3 regions of the Marinobacter sp. es.048 genome follow, and region 1 is predicted to be linked to each of the others. Evidence: predicted binding sites of a transcription regulator. Region 1 holds the regulator's gene; each other region holds the start of a gene.
The links. The regulator sigma-54, encoded in region 1, starts transcription at its own class of promoters, with help from an activator protein. The targets are predictions, from matches to a motif close to ANTGGCATNNANNTTGCTNT.
Positions count from the first base shown of each region.

Region 2: the regulator sigma-54 is predicted to act here: its motif matches at 745-764, upstream of flgA (flagellar basal body P-ring formation chaperone FlgA).
Region 3: the regulator sigma-54 is predicted to act here: its motif matches at 1,207-1,226, upstream of glnK (P-II family nitrogen regulator).

Region 1 is NZ_FYFA01000001.1:1,841,430-1,845,958, forward strand. Features, by position in the region: one part of gene CFT65_RS08510 (IS3 family transposase) at 1-532, opposite strand, end outside; one part of gene CFT65_RS08510 (IS3 family transposase) at 532-859, opposite strand; partial or broken gene CFT65_RS08515 (RNase adapter RapZ) at 1,137-1,367, opposite strand; gene ptsN (PTS IIA-like nitrogen regulatory protein PtsN) at 1,396-1,866, opposite strand; gene hpf (ribosome hibernation promoting factor) at 1,954-2,262, opposite strand; gene CFT65_RS08530 (RNA polymerase factor sigma-54) at 2,364-3,887, opposite strand; gene lptB (LPS export ABC transporter ATP-binding protein) at 4,046-4,529, opposite strand, start outside.
Region 2 is NZ_FYFA01000002.1:399,846-404,374, forward strand. Features, by position in the region: gene CFT65_RS12900 (chemotaxis protein CheV) at 1-716, opposite strand, end outside; gene flgA (flagellar basal body P-ring formation chaperone FlgA) at 905-1,606, shown strand; gene flgM (flagellar biosynthesis anti-sigma factor FlgM) at 1,782-2,108, shown strand; gene CFT65_RS12915 (flagella synthesis protein FlgN) at 2,116-2,586, shown strand; gene CFT65_RS12920 (pilus assembly protein PilB) at 2,620-3,369, opposite strand; gene CFT65_RS12925 (peptidylprolyl isomerase) at 3,588-4,208, shown strand; gene mnmC (bifunctional tRNA (5-methylaminomethyl-2-thiouridine)(34)-methyltransferase MnmD/FAD-dependent 5-carboxymethylaminomethyl-2-thiouridine(34) oxidoreductase MnmC) at 4,213-4,529, shown strand, end outside.
Region 3 is NZ_FYFA01000002.1:1,598,780-1,603,308, forward strand. Features, by position in the region: gene CFT65_RS18500 (YifB family Mg chelatase-like AAA ATPase) at 1-636, opposite strand, end outside; gene CFT65_RS18505 (accessory factor UbiK family protein) at 700-954, opposite strand; gene glnK (P-II family nitrogen regulator) at 1,336-1,674, shown strand; gene CFT65_RS18515 (ammonium transporter) at 1,748-3,031, shown strand; gene speE (polyamine aminopropyltransferase) at 3,098-3,979, opposite strand; gene speA (biosynthetic arginine decarboxylase) at 4,157-4,529, shown strand, end outside.

The sequences.
Region 1 (4,529 bases):
TCCAGCAACAGGTCCTGGACCATCTCAGCGGTGACTCCCCCGGTCGTCGCCACATAGCGCATCAGTTCCCGATCACAGCAGTCCAGGCTGAAGGCCACGCGAACCACCTCCTTATTCCAACAGCGGATCTCGAAGCCGTCTGAGCACCAACGGAGGTCCGGCTTCAACGTAATGACCTGGCCGTTGTGACAACGCTCCTGAGGCCGGCCCGTGTAACGGGGCAACAACAGCCCATCCTGCTTCATCAGCCGGTACACACGCTTGTGGTTCACTCGCTCATCGTTGGCTGCAAGCAACCGATTCAAGCGTGCCGTAATCCTTCGATAGCCATTGGCCGCACGGACTTCACACAGCTCTCTGATAACCGGCAAATGCCGGTCATCGTCCTGTTTTTTGTATCTGGGACATCTACCTTTCTGGCGGCCGTGAAGGCGATCCAGAAGGTTGGAGCGCGATACCTTCAGTACCTCCGCTACCCGCTTCAGAGGGTATCGTCCGGTGGCAGCAACGGCATGCGCGAGATCAACTTTTTTGACTGAGCCACCTCCAGAGCTTCCCGGAGTATTTCAGCTTCCATCGTCTTGCGGCCCAACATCCGCTCCAGGTCCCGAACCTTTTTGTTCAGGGCCTTCACCTCGGATGCACTGACAACCTCATCACCGGATTCAATCGCGGACATGCCACCGTCTTTCATCAGCTTCTTCCAACGGAACAACAGACTTGCTGATATACCATGACGTCGCGCTACAAGCGACACTGACATGCCTGGCCGCTCACACTCAGCAACCATGAATGCCTTCTCCTGTGCGGAATACCGGCGACGACGTTGCACTCCGGTTATGACTTCGATTCTCTCCACCTTGGACACTCCTTTGCACTAGGTCTATGCCTAGGCCTTTGCTTCTACCAAGGTGTCCGGTTTAAATGGGGGCTACTACAAGGGCAGTCTGATCTTCGACGACGACGTGCTACATGTCCGCAGTGTACATGGATGCGGTGGTGTACAGGTCGGAGTGGAGAGGGTCAGCAGATCTCGCTGGTATGGCTCCGGAGTGAGGTCTGTCACTACGGATGCTCTGCGGTGCGTGGACGTGCAGAGCGACTGCTCGTCGGGTCAGAGATGATACGGTCCTGAGGCGGTATATCTCCTCGAAATTGGCCAGCTCCCCGGACAGGTTGCGGGCATCGATACTGACCGCCATCTTGCCCAGTCGACCAGGCTTGGTCTGGCTGGCTGCTTCCCGGGTAAGGGGGAAGAGCAGACCAATGGGAAGATTGTCGATGCAATAGAACCCGAGGTCCTCCAGCACATGAAGTGCGGTACTCTTGCCCGAACCGGACCTGCCACTGACGATAATCAGCTTCATGACCACCTTACCTCCACTGCAATGAATATCATCCGCCCGAGGCGGTCATGCGCTGGTACAGCGTACTGGCGTCCTCGCATTGCCGGAGGCGATCACAGAACGACCGCTCATTGAACTTCTCGGCCAGTTGGCTGAGCAGCTCCAGATGTTCGCTGGTAGCCTCTTTCGGGACGATCAGGGCAAAAATCAGATCGACCGGCTGATTGTCGATTGCATCGAACTCCACGCTTTCTTCAAGCGTCATCAGCACGCCCACCACGTGATCAAGTCCCTCCAGGCGGCAGTGGGGAATGGCGATTCCCTGTCCAATGCCGGTGCTGCCCAGGCGCTCACGGGAAATCAGGTTGTTGAAGAGCTGGGTCTCGCTGAGCGTGTTGTCCTGATGGTTTATTTGCTCGGCAATAAACTCCAGGGCCCGTTTCTTGCTGGACGCAGGTACCCTGCAGAGGGTGAGCTCCGGAGCAAGAATGTTGTCTATGGTCAGGGATGTGTCGCTCATGGATCGACTGCGTTTCCGTTAAAAAAAAGGCTGCGACACGTTGCTCATGTCGCAGCTCGATTAGATGACTTGCATGAAAACAACCAGTTAGCGAGAGCCGTTTCCGTGCATCCGGTCTACATTCTTTTCCTTATGCTTGAGGATCTGGCGGTCCAGCTTGTCGATCAGGGAGTCGATGGCCGCATACATATCCTCGTTTTCTGCCTTTGCGTGAATCTCACCACCAACCACGTGCAACGTGGCTTCCGCAATCTGGCGCACCTTTTCCACTTCCAGGGTTACCTGGCAGTTACTGATGTGGTCAAAGTGACGCTCGAGCTTCTCGAACTTCTCTGAAACATAATCCTTCAGTGCGGGAGTCAGTTCTACGTGATGGCCTGAAATATTGAGTTGCATAGGCGTCTCCTGTTGTCATCATGCCGGCTCCCGGGAGCCGGTCTGGGTGCTGACGCATTGTGCGCCGGCGAATATGGTATTGCGTCCCGCCCCAGGGGTATTCAGACCAATCGCTTGCGCTCGTTAGACGGCGGAATGTGCATGGCCTCCCGATACTTGGCAACGGTGCGTCGCGCAACCTTGATTCCCTGTTCCCCTAGCATGGCTGCAATTTTACTGTCGCTCAACGGCTTTTTCGGCGTTTCGGCGGCAATCAGCTTCTTGATCATCGCGCGAATGGCCGTGGAAGAGCATTCCCCGCCCTCGTCAGTGCTGACATGGCTGGAGAAGAAATACTTCAGTTCGAATATGCCCCGGGGGGTATGCATGTATTTCTGGGTCGTTACCCGTGAAATCGTCGACTCATGCATTTCTACCGCCTGGGCGATGTCTGAAAGGATCAGCGGCTTCATCGCTTCTTCGCCGTGATCCAGGAATCCCTGCTGGTGCTCGACAATGCGGGTCGCCACTTTTAGCAGGGTCTCATTGCGGCTTTGCAGGCTTTTGATAAACCACTTGGCCTCCTGCAACTGATCGCGCAGGTAAGTGTTGTCTGCACTGCTGTCCGCACGCCTTATAAGTGAAGCATAGCTGGCATTCACCCGGATGCGCGGAGCAATTTCCGGATTCAGCTCAACACGCCAGCGACCATTGTGCTTGCGAACGATGACGTCTGGGATGACGTAGTCGGGTTCGGCGCGGTCAATAACGTCGCCCGGACGCGGATTCAGGCCGGTGATCAGCGCCAGGACCTCCCGCAATTGGTCTTCTTTCAGGCGGCTGCGGCGCAGCAACTGGGCGTAGTCCCGGTTGCCCAGCAGGTTGATGTAGTGAGTGATCACCAGTCGTGCCTGGGCCAGCCAGGGCGTTTCCGGTGGTAGCTGGTTAAGCTGGATCAGCAGGCATTCCTGAAGATCCCGGGCGAAAACGCCAGGAGGGTCAAAATGCTGCAGTCGGTGAAGAACCGCTTCCACTTCATCCAGCTCAAGGGGGTCCTCGTCGTTTTCATCCAGCATCCCGGCATGGATCTCTTCCAGGGCACTTGTCAGATAGCCGCGCTCATCCACCGCGTCCATCAGGGCATGTGCAATGGCCTGATCCCGTTCACTCAGTGGGGTCAGATTGAGCTGCCATTCCAAGTGATCCTGAAGCGTTTCAGTGGGCGAGTTACGGGTTTCGAAATCGTGATCGTTTTCGTCGTCATTGCGGGCTGCAGGAGCAGGGGCGGACTGGTATATGTCGTCCCAGGCAGTGTCTACCGGCAGATCGTCCGGAATATTGTCCGGAATTTCGTTTTCAGAGGACCAGTCCGGGCCGTTTTCGGATTCGTCCCAGTCTTTGGACGGTTCCGGCGCAGTTTCAGCGGCAGACTCGGTGGCGTTGGCTTCGCGCTCGTCATTAGCGGTAGCAGCGTCTGTTGTCTGGTCGTCGTCCTCGGAGGTCTCCAGCATGGGGTTGGATTCCAGTGCCTGCTGGATTTCCTGTTGGAGGTCGAGGGTAGAGAGCTGGAGAAGCCGGATCGCCTGTTGCAGCTGGGGTGTCATGGTCAGGCTCTGACCCAGCTTTAACTGTAAGGAGGCTTTCATAACCATGGTTCAGGATCCGTCACTCATCAGCGCTTTGTGTCATAAGTTGTGAAAAAAATCTTTATATGTCGGTTACTTGCCGTGATTTAACTTTACCCTAGCAAGTTCTTTGCCGAGTTTACTTGCTACAGGTCATCAAAACAATGAGCCATTCGGTGTCACAGCCTGAATTCGTCGCCCAGGTAGACTTCCTTGACCTGCTGGTTGGCAAGGATCGCCTCGGCATTGCCGGAGGCGATGATGTGGCCGCCGGACACTATGTAGGCGTTCTCGCAGATGTCCAGGGTCTCGCGCACGTTATGATCGGTAATCAGCACGCCGATACCCTTGTCCCGCAGGTGCCGGATGATGTGTTTGATGTCACTCACGGATATGGGGTCGACACCGGCGAAGGGCTCATCCAGAAGGATGAAGGCCGGCTCCATGGCAAGGGCTCGGGCGATTTCGACCCGTCGGCGTTCGCCGCCGGACAGTGCCATGCCAACACTGTCCCGGATATGGGTGATGTGAAACTCCTCCAGCAACTCCTCGAGCTTTTTCTCCCTATCGGCCTTGCTCAGACCCTGGCGGGTTTCGAGGATGGCCATGATGTTGTCGCGTACCGATAGTTTGCGGAATACCGAGGCTTCCTGGGGCAGGTAA
Region 2 (4,529 bases), on a different contig from region 1:
GAGATGATCAAAGAGAAGTGATCTTTGGCCCGGGAGCCATCCGCAGTTATTTCCTGTAAATATTCAAATGCCTGCTTACCGTCGTTTTTCAGAACCACTTCCATGCCAATTGCGGTGAGACACCGCTGTATCTGGCGCCGGGCCACGGACGAATCATCCACCACCAACACCGGCAGATGCCCGGGCACCCGCTCCGCGCTCTTGCTCAGAACGGCTTCGGTTACGTCCTCCCCAAGCGGAGAAACTTCTGAAAGAATCTTCTCTACGTCAATGATTTCAATAAGCTTATCATCTATTTTTGTGACAGCGGTAAGATAGACATCCTTGCCGGCCCCTTTGGGTGGAGGCAGGATTTCTTCCCAGTTCATATTCATGATCCGTTCGACGCCGCTCACCAGAAAACCCTGCGTTTTGCGATTGTATTCAGTGATGATGACGAAACTGGTGGAGAGCTCTTCCTGGGGGATACCGGGCAGACCAATCGCCATGCTCAGATCAATAATGGGGATGGTCTCACCCCGGCTATGAGCGACGCCTCGAACAACCGGTTGGCTGTTGGGCAGGGAGAACAGCTTCGGACATTGCAGAACCTCTTTCACCTTGAACACGTTGATCCCGTAGATCTGACGGCCCCTGAGACGGAAAAGGAGCAACTCGAGACGGTTCTTTCCGACCATCTGAGTGCGCTGGTTAACACTGTCCAAAACCCCTGCCATTTCGATTCTCCTGGCTTGCCGGAATTACAACGGCATATATCTTGCTGATCGCTGAATAATAGCCTGATCGACGGAAACCCGTCATATCAGCGGTGGATTAGCCAATTTAACGGCCACTTTTCTCGAATCATTAGCCTGATTCGGGCTTTTCTGCCCTGTTGTTGACAGCATAGGACAAACTGATACGTATGCGCATCACCAATTTCGCTCTACTACTGCTAATGTCTGGCCTGAGCGGCCCGCTCCTGGCTGAGACGACCGCTGAACAGATTCGGAAAGCGACCCTGGAATTTCTCGAGAACTTCGCGGCCGAACAGGCCGTGGAAGGCTATACCGTCTCCTTCGAACCCGGCTCGATCGACAACCGCCTTGCCCTTGCCGAATGCGAAAAGCCTTTGAGTGTCGAATTCAGCGGTGACCCCTGGAAAAGCACCAGCCCATCTATACTCGTAGCCTGCGAAGGAGCTCGCCCATGGCGGATGTTCGTCACGGCTTCGGTCTCTATCCATGGACCGGCCCTGGTGGCGGCTCGGCCGCTCACGCGGGGAGAACGGATAACAGAAGGCCTACTGACAAAACAGTCGGTTGAAATCAACGCGTCCAGGCGGGGCGTTATTACAGACTCGCAACAAGCCATTGGCATGGAGGTGCGACGGGCAGTCAACGCGGGCTCGCGGGTTACGCCGGACATGCTTTCGGCCCCGAATGCGGTCGAACGGGGCGATCATGTTATCATTACCGCCAAAACAGGCGGATTTTCAGTACGTTCCCGGGGCAAAGCCCTGGCAAGCGCCAGCGTTGGCGAGCAGGTTCTGGTAGAGAATCTGCGATCGTCCCGCACAATAAAGGCCAGCGTTGTTGCGCCCGGCCACGTCGAAATTCCGATGTAGGTCGGGCTCGGCAGAGGCTTGCCGGAGCGGCAAACCTCTGCCGCAAACCCGGCAGTAAAAATAGACAAAAAAACGACTGAAAATTACTAAAGGTTTTCGCGGCGCCGCCGTTAAGAAGACATAAACTCGAGTAAGCGCCGCATTCTCGTGGCGCGACAGGCAAGCAGGTACAGATATGTCAGTTGACTTAAATGGAATTGGCCCCGGCCAGGTCAACACCCAGAGAACCACGGCCGACAAGAGCTCCGGCACTCAGAATACCCAGCCGGCAACCAACGAACAGGCGAAAACCCAGGCCCAGGGCGCCCGGGGTGAGAACGTCAGCCTGAGCAATCAGGCCAAGAATCTAAAGCAGCTTGAACAAAAGCTGGGCGATTATCCGGAAATGGATGACGACCGCATTGAACAAATCCGCTCCGCCCTAGAGAACGGCACTTACAAGATTGACGCCGAAAAACTGGCCCAGAAAATGCTTGAGATGGATGAAAGCATTTTTGGGTGAGTAAACCATGGCCGCAATTGATGATCTGAAGACTCTTCTTTCTCAGGATATCAGTCAGCTGGAAACACTGGCTGATATTCTCGAAAGGGAAAAGACCTGCCTTGCAAATTCCGACCTGCGCCAGCTGGAAGCTCTGACAAAAGAAAAGAACGATCTGCTGAGTGCTGTTCGGGAACGCGCTAAACAGAAAATCCGGACACTGGTCCAGATGGGATACCGCCCTGAGAGCGGTGAACCTTCACGTTTTATCCGCAGCGCCGGCTTTTCTGATCTTCTCCAACTCTGGAAGGAAGCCGACCAGAAGCTTCGAGCTTGCCAGACGCTGAACCAGACCAACGGTCGGGTGATCAGCCATCTCCAGAAACGCCTGTCGAAACTTACCGACATCTTCCGGGGCGCCACCGGCCAGCAAAAGCTTTACGGCGCCCAGGGACAGCAAACCACGGTATCAAGCAGCACGGTACTTGCCAGCGCCTGATGAGGGCCCTGGCAAACCGGCCTGTCTGGAGATTCACCGGGTATAAATGGTCATCTGTGAGTCCGGATGAAAACGGATGTCGTGGATACTCACGTTACCCATTGAGGCACCCTGGCTCCCGGTGACCCGGATGTTGTCCATCCTGATTTCCTCGATTCGCTCCGGGAACACCAGCATCAAAGCCCCATCCTCCCTGACCCGGTAACGAGGCTCCCCATAACGGTAGTGCACTCCAGAAATAGTCAGATCTGAATCCAGAAAATTCAGAACCGGTACGAAGATGTTGGCGGCAAGCTTCAGGCCCTCGATCACATCCGCCGATCCTTCGCCTCCCTGCTCGCCGCTACTCCCTGGATTCTCAGCCATACTGCTGACAACGCCGATACGCTGCAGCAGGGTGGGGTCTCCCTGCCCGGAAATTGTCGCCAGCTCAGTTTCACTCAGCGGGGCAAGATTCCCCCTTTCATAGAGCTCGCCCGCTTCGAGCGCCGATTGTGACGCTTCAGCCGAATTGCTCGCCGCAAAGGTAACCATGGGCTGGAAGGGCAACGTCACCATCGTGACGAGGGCCGCCGCGTTACGGTAACGGGATTGATGCTTGAGAACCCGGTAGAGTTCCTTTTCGCTGATCCAGCCGGCCTGGATGAACACCTCACCCAGGCGCTGCCCGGTTTCACGCTGAAGTCTCAGCCCCTCTGCCACCTGCCCTTTGGACACATAGCCACGATTGATAAGCAGTCGCCCAAGGCGTGATTTCTCTTCAAATCCCTGACGGATTCTCACCCAGTGTCTCCTTTTGAATAGTGAAAACCGTACTACCCGGCCCGGCCAATGTGGTCCATAACTCCCGATACCCGGAAGGTTAGCCGATCACAACACAATGTACGTGGACACAGTCCCCGTTTTACTGTCACCTTCTGGTAAGATCTGGCACCTGAAAACAGAATTCGCGGATTTGTCGCAGGAAACACTCCTGCTAGTAACACGGAGAACGGCTGCAAATGACAAACATGGTAAAACCCCTGAAAACTGTGACTCCCGCACTGCTTACGGCCCTCGCCTTACTGATGCCAACCACCACGGTGCTGGCCCAGAACAATGACCAGTCCGCCAGTGAACCTCTGCCGATGGTTCGTATGGTGACCAGCGAGGGCGCTATTGAACTTCAGCTACGTCCGGATGTCGCCCCGGATACGGTCGCCAATTTCCTGCAATATGCCAGGGATGGTTTTTTCGACGGCACCATTTTCCACCGCGTTATTCCCGGATTCATGATCCAGGGCGGTGGCTTTACCGAAGATCTCTCCCGCAAATCGACTCGGGCGCCCGTCCGCAATGAGGCGACAAAAACACTGCCGAACCTCCGTGGAACCATTGCCATGGCTCGGACCAGCGCGCCGGATTCGGCAACGTCCCAGTTCTTTATCAATCTTTCGGACAACGGGTTCCTGAACGCCGGAGTTCGCGGCCCGGGTTATGCGGTTTTTGGCAAGGTGACCCAGGGCATGGGCGTTGTCGATGCGATTGCCCGCAAACAGACCACCCGCAAACAGGGTATGGCCGACGTGCCGGTTGAGCCTGTGACCATTGAAACCGTGACTGTGGTTGAATCCGAAGGCTGACACCGTGACCTGGCCTCCTTTGCCCCCGGGGATCGAGCCCGCTGAACTTGCCTGGCACGATGGGGTCCCGGAATCGAAGCGGTATGGCGATGTCTACTTCAGCCGTGACAATGGCCTGGAGGAAACTCGCCACGTTTTTCTGAAGCATAATCAATTACCGGAGCGTTTCTCGCGGGTCCCCGAGGGCGGAAGTTTTGTTATTGCCGAAAACGGCTTCGGGACCGGCCTGAACTTTCTGGCAGCTTGGCAGGCCTGGCAGAGCCGGGCTCCAGCCAATAACGCCACCCTGCATTTTGTCTCCGTGGAACGTTTCCCCCTGAC
Region 3 (4,529 bases), on a different contig from region 1:
GCCCGCTGCAGCCACCTCCAGCGTTCGGCGCGGCACCTGCTGGCCGCGGACATCCGACAGATCGGGCACGTCACGGTTGCCGTCCGGCGCTTCCTCCAGGGGAGACCCTGGCACCGGCACAAGACGGGCACGGTCACTCAGATGTTCGCACACGGTCAGCAGGTGACCGGCGGCCAGAAGATCACCCTGGCTTGCCAGTGCCGCTTCCTCGGAGTTGGCGTGGGGAGCCAGCAAGGCCCGACCATCCTCCCGTGCGGCCAACACGGCCGGCAGAACACCTTTCAGAGGGCGCAGTGCACCATCAAGGGACAATTCGCCGACGAATTCGCAATCGGAAAGGCTGTCGACCGGGATCTGCCCAGACGCTGCCAGAATGCCCAGAGCGATGGGCAGATCGAACCGACCACCCTCTTTTGGCAGATCAGCGGGGGCGAGATTGATGGTAATTCTTCGGGCGGGAAATTCGAAACCGGCATTAAGAAGCGCGCTTCGGACGCGCTCTTTGCTCTCCCTTACACCGGTTTCCGGCAAGCCCACGATCGAGAGCGCGGGCAAGCCGCCCGAGAGATGGACTTCAACGGTAACGGCAGGCGCTGACACGCCAATGGCGGCGCGAGAATGAACAATAGCAAGCATGACAACCATCCATGGTAATAACCGAATATGTTTGCCCGGCATCCTGCCAGGCGTGTCCGGGATTTATTGTTTCTGCAGGGAATTTTCCAGTTCGGCCACCCGCTTCTCGAGGGCATCCACCTTTTCACGGGTCTTTAGCAGGACGGCCTGCTGGGCGTCAAACTCCTCCCGGGTTACCAACTCCAGGCGAGACAAAACGGCCATCACGGTGGCCCGGGCCTGGGTTTCAAAATCTTCCCGTGCAGCGCGGGCCATGTCTGGAACAAACTGGCCGAACTGGCCCTGCAGCTGAGAAAAAATATCCTGTGGACCTTTCACACGTCACCTCACAAATTCCTGAAATATCCGGCTTCGACTAAAAGACAGGGCCGGTTGCCGGTTAGCGGGAGTGTATCACACCGCAGCCCCTGCCATACTGTAGGTGGTCGACCCTATAATAAGTGGCGAAGGGTCAGGGAGCCCGCTCCAAATTGGCTCACTGGCCGGCTACCCGCTCTATTTTGGTGCACAAGTTTGCGCCATTCTGGTACGCGGATATCGTAGCCTACTGTTTTTTAACTATTTTTTTGCGTTGGCATACACGATGCTAAAGCTCTCGTACGCAATCCGCACAATTGGTGTGCGAGGTGGCAGCATCCCGAGCTCAACAACCGGCCGACGGGCTCTCACTGTTGAGACGGCTTTACCAAGGAGAAAGCAATGAAACTTGTGACAGCGATCATCAAGCCTTTCAAATTGGATGATGTCCGTGAGGCACTATCCGAGATTGGCGTACAAGGCGTAACCGTCACTGAAGTCAAAGGCTTCGGTCGGCAAAAAGGCCACACAGAACTCTATCGTGGCGCGGAATACGTGGTGGATTTCCTGCCCAAGGTGAAGGTGGAAGTTGCTATCGGCGACAACCTTCTGGACCAGGTTATCGAGTCCATCACCAAGGCGGCTAACACCGGCAAGATCGGTGACGGCAAGATCTTCGTGACTGAACTGGCTCAAGCCATCCGGATCCGGACTGGCGAAACCGGCGAAGAAGCGGTCTGAACCAGCTCTGATTTTTCGAACAGCCAACGCAAAAAAATTTATAACCTGAAAAGCCTCGTGCGGAGGGCTTCATATGGAAAGCAATCTTAATCACATTTTTGAACTCCAGTATGCGCTGGATACCTTTTACTTCCTGATTTGCGGTGCCCTGGTCATGTGGATGGCCGCTGGCTTTGCCATGCTGGAAGCCGGCCTGGTGCGTGCCAAGAACACCACCGAGATCCTGACCAAGAACGTGGCCCTGTTTGCGGTCGCCTGTACCATGTACCTGATTGTCGGCTACGACATCATGTACGACGGCGGTATCTTCCTGAGCGGTGTAACGACTGTTGCCGAGATGGACGACGCAGCGATTGCGGGCGTTATTGCAGCCTCCACTGAAGCCGGCTTCGGCGACATGGGCGAATACAGCGGCGCTTCTGACTTCTTCTTCCAGGTTGTCTTCGTTGCAACTGCCATGTCCATCGTCTCCGGTGCTGTGGCTGAGCGTATGAAGCTCTGGGCCTTCCTGGGCTTCGCCGTTGTTATGTGTGGTTTCATCTACCCGATGCAGGGTTCCTGGACCTGGAACGGCGACGCGGTATTCGGCATGTACGAGCTGAGCTACAGCGACTACGCCGGTTCCGGTATTGTTCACATGGCCGGTGCAGCAGCAGCCCTGGCAGGTGTGATCCTGCTCGGTGCCCGTAAAGGTAAATACGGCGCCAAAGGTGAAATCCGCGCGTTCCCGGGCGCCAACCTGCCCCTGGCAACTCTTGGTACCTTCATCCTGTGGATGGGCTGGTTCGGCTTCAACGGTGGCTCTACCCTGAAGCTGGGTGGTATCGGTGTCGCCAACGAAGTTGCCAACGTGTTCCTGAACACCAACGCAGCCGCAGCTGGTGGCCTGATTGCTGCCCTGATCGTGGCGCGCCTGATGTTCGGCAAGGCCGACCTGACCATGGCCCTGAACGGTGCCCTGGCCGGCCTGGTTGCGATCACGGCTGAGCCGGCGGATCCTTCACCTCTGCTGGCCGTCATCATTGGCGCTATCGGTGGCACCCTGGTGGTCTTCTCCATCGTTACCATGGACAAGCTGCGCATTGACGATCCGGTCGGTGCCATCTCTGTACACGGTGTTGTGGGCATCTGGGGTATCTTCGCGGTCCTCCTGTCCGACGCAGACGCCACCTTTATGGGTCAGCTGGTCGGCATGCTCACCATCTTCATCTGGGTGTTCGTAACCAGCCTCATCGTCTGGGGTATTCTGAAAGCCGTCATGGGTATCAGGGTCTCGGAAGAAGACGAGTACGAAGGTGTGGATCTGTCCGAGTGTGGTATGGAAGCCTATCCGGAGTTCGTCAGCGGCAAGCAGTAAACGCTGAAACTGCAAATGAAAAAGGGGCGCCAATTGGCGCCCCTTTTTTGTCTCTCAGAGTTTCCCCTAACCTTCTTCCGGACGAACCTCGTCCTCAAGGGCATCAACCATGAACTGCGGCATCGCCAGCGCACCACGATGCACACCGGCATTGTAGTAGCGGGTTACGAACGGGCGATTGTTGGCATCTTCCTCTCGGAAGTACTTGATCGGATTCTCCTTGCTCGCCATGGTGCAACTCCACCAGCCCGTCGGATAAACCGGCTGCGGGAATGGCAGGGTTTGCACATGCTCGAACCCGGCCTTGCGCATGTCCTCGTGAATACCCTTGATGATGCTCTCGGTGTGCAGCAGCGGCGATTCACTCTGCTGGACAATAATGCCACCCTCGCGCAACGCCAGCATGGCATCCCGGTAAAAATCCAGGGCAAACAGGCCTTCGGCCGGGCCAACCGGGTCTGTGCTGTCGATGATGATGAGGTCGACACTGTTTGGCTCAATGTCCCGCATCCACTGAATGCCGTCCCCGAAGAAGAAGTTGGCGCGTGGGTCACTGTTGGCCTCGCACAGCTCCGGGAAATACTTTTCTGACATTCGGGTTACCCGCTCGTCGATTTCCACCTGCCAGGCTTCCTCAACGCCAGGGTGTTTAAGTACCTCTTTCAAGGTGCCACAGTCACCGCCGCCAATAATCACCACCTTTTTGGGGTCCCGGTGAGTAAACAGAGCCGGATGAGTCATCATCTCGTGGTACAGGAAGTTGTCGCGGGTGGTCAGCATCACGCAGCCATCCAGAACCATCAGGTTGCCAAAGGTCTCGGTCTGGTAAATTTCCAGTTTCTGGAACGGTGTCTGCTCCTCGTGGAGCTTCTTTTTCACCTGCAGGGAGAACGCGGTCCCCTGATCCTGGAATACCTCGGTAAACCAGCCGTCATTGAGTGCTGTCATGTCTTGCCTCCCGCTGTGGGCCATGGGCTGAATCAAAGAGGCGTATTGTAGGGACGCCCCATCGTGAGCTAAAGCGATAATCGCGGTAATGGCCACGTATTTTCCGCACCCGGTGCTTTTAGCCCGGGGTGGGAATCCATACAATGGCGGCCAGTGTTTCCTGACAGGATAGCAAGCATGAGCGAAGCCAGCGCCACCCCGGCCCACAAGGTATACAACATTGCCCACTGGAGCGATGGCTACATCGGTGTCAATGACCAGGGCCAGGTACTGATCCGTCCGGATCGCGGCCACAGCCCGGCACGAATCAACCTGCCGGAACTGAGCCGAACGCTAACCGAATCTGGAGTTCAGCTACCGGTACTGGTGCGCTTCGTTGACATCCTGCACGACCGCGTCAACAAACTCTGCAATGCCTTCAACAAGGTTGCAGAGGAGCACGCCTACCAGGGCCGTTACACGGCGGTCTACCCGATCAAGGTCAACCAGCAGCGCCGCGTGGTCGAGGAGCTGTTGGCCGCCGAGCCGGCCGCCTCGAAAGGGCAGATCG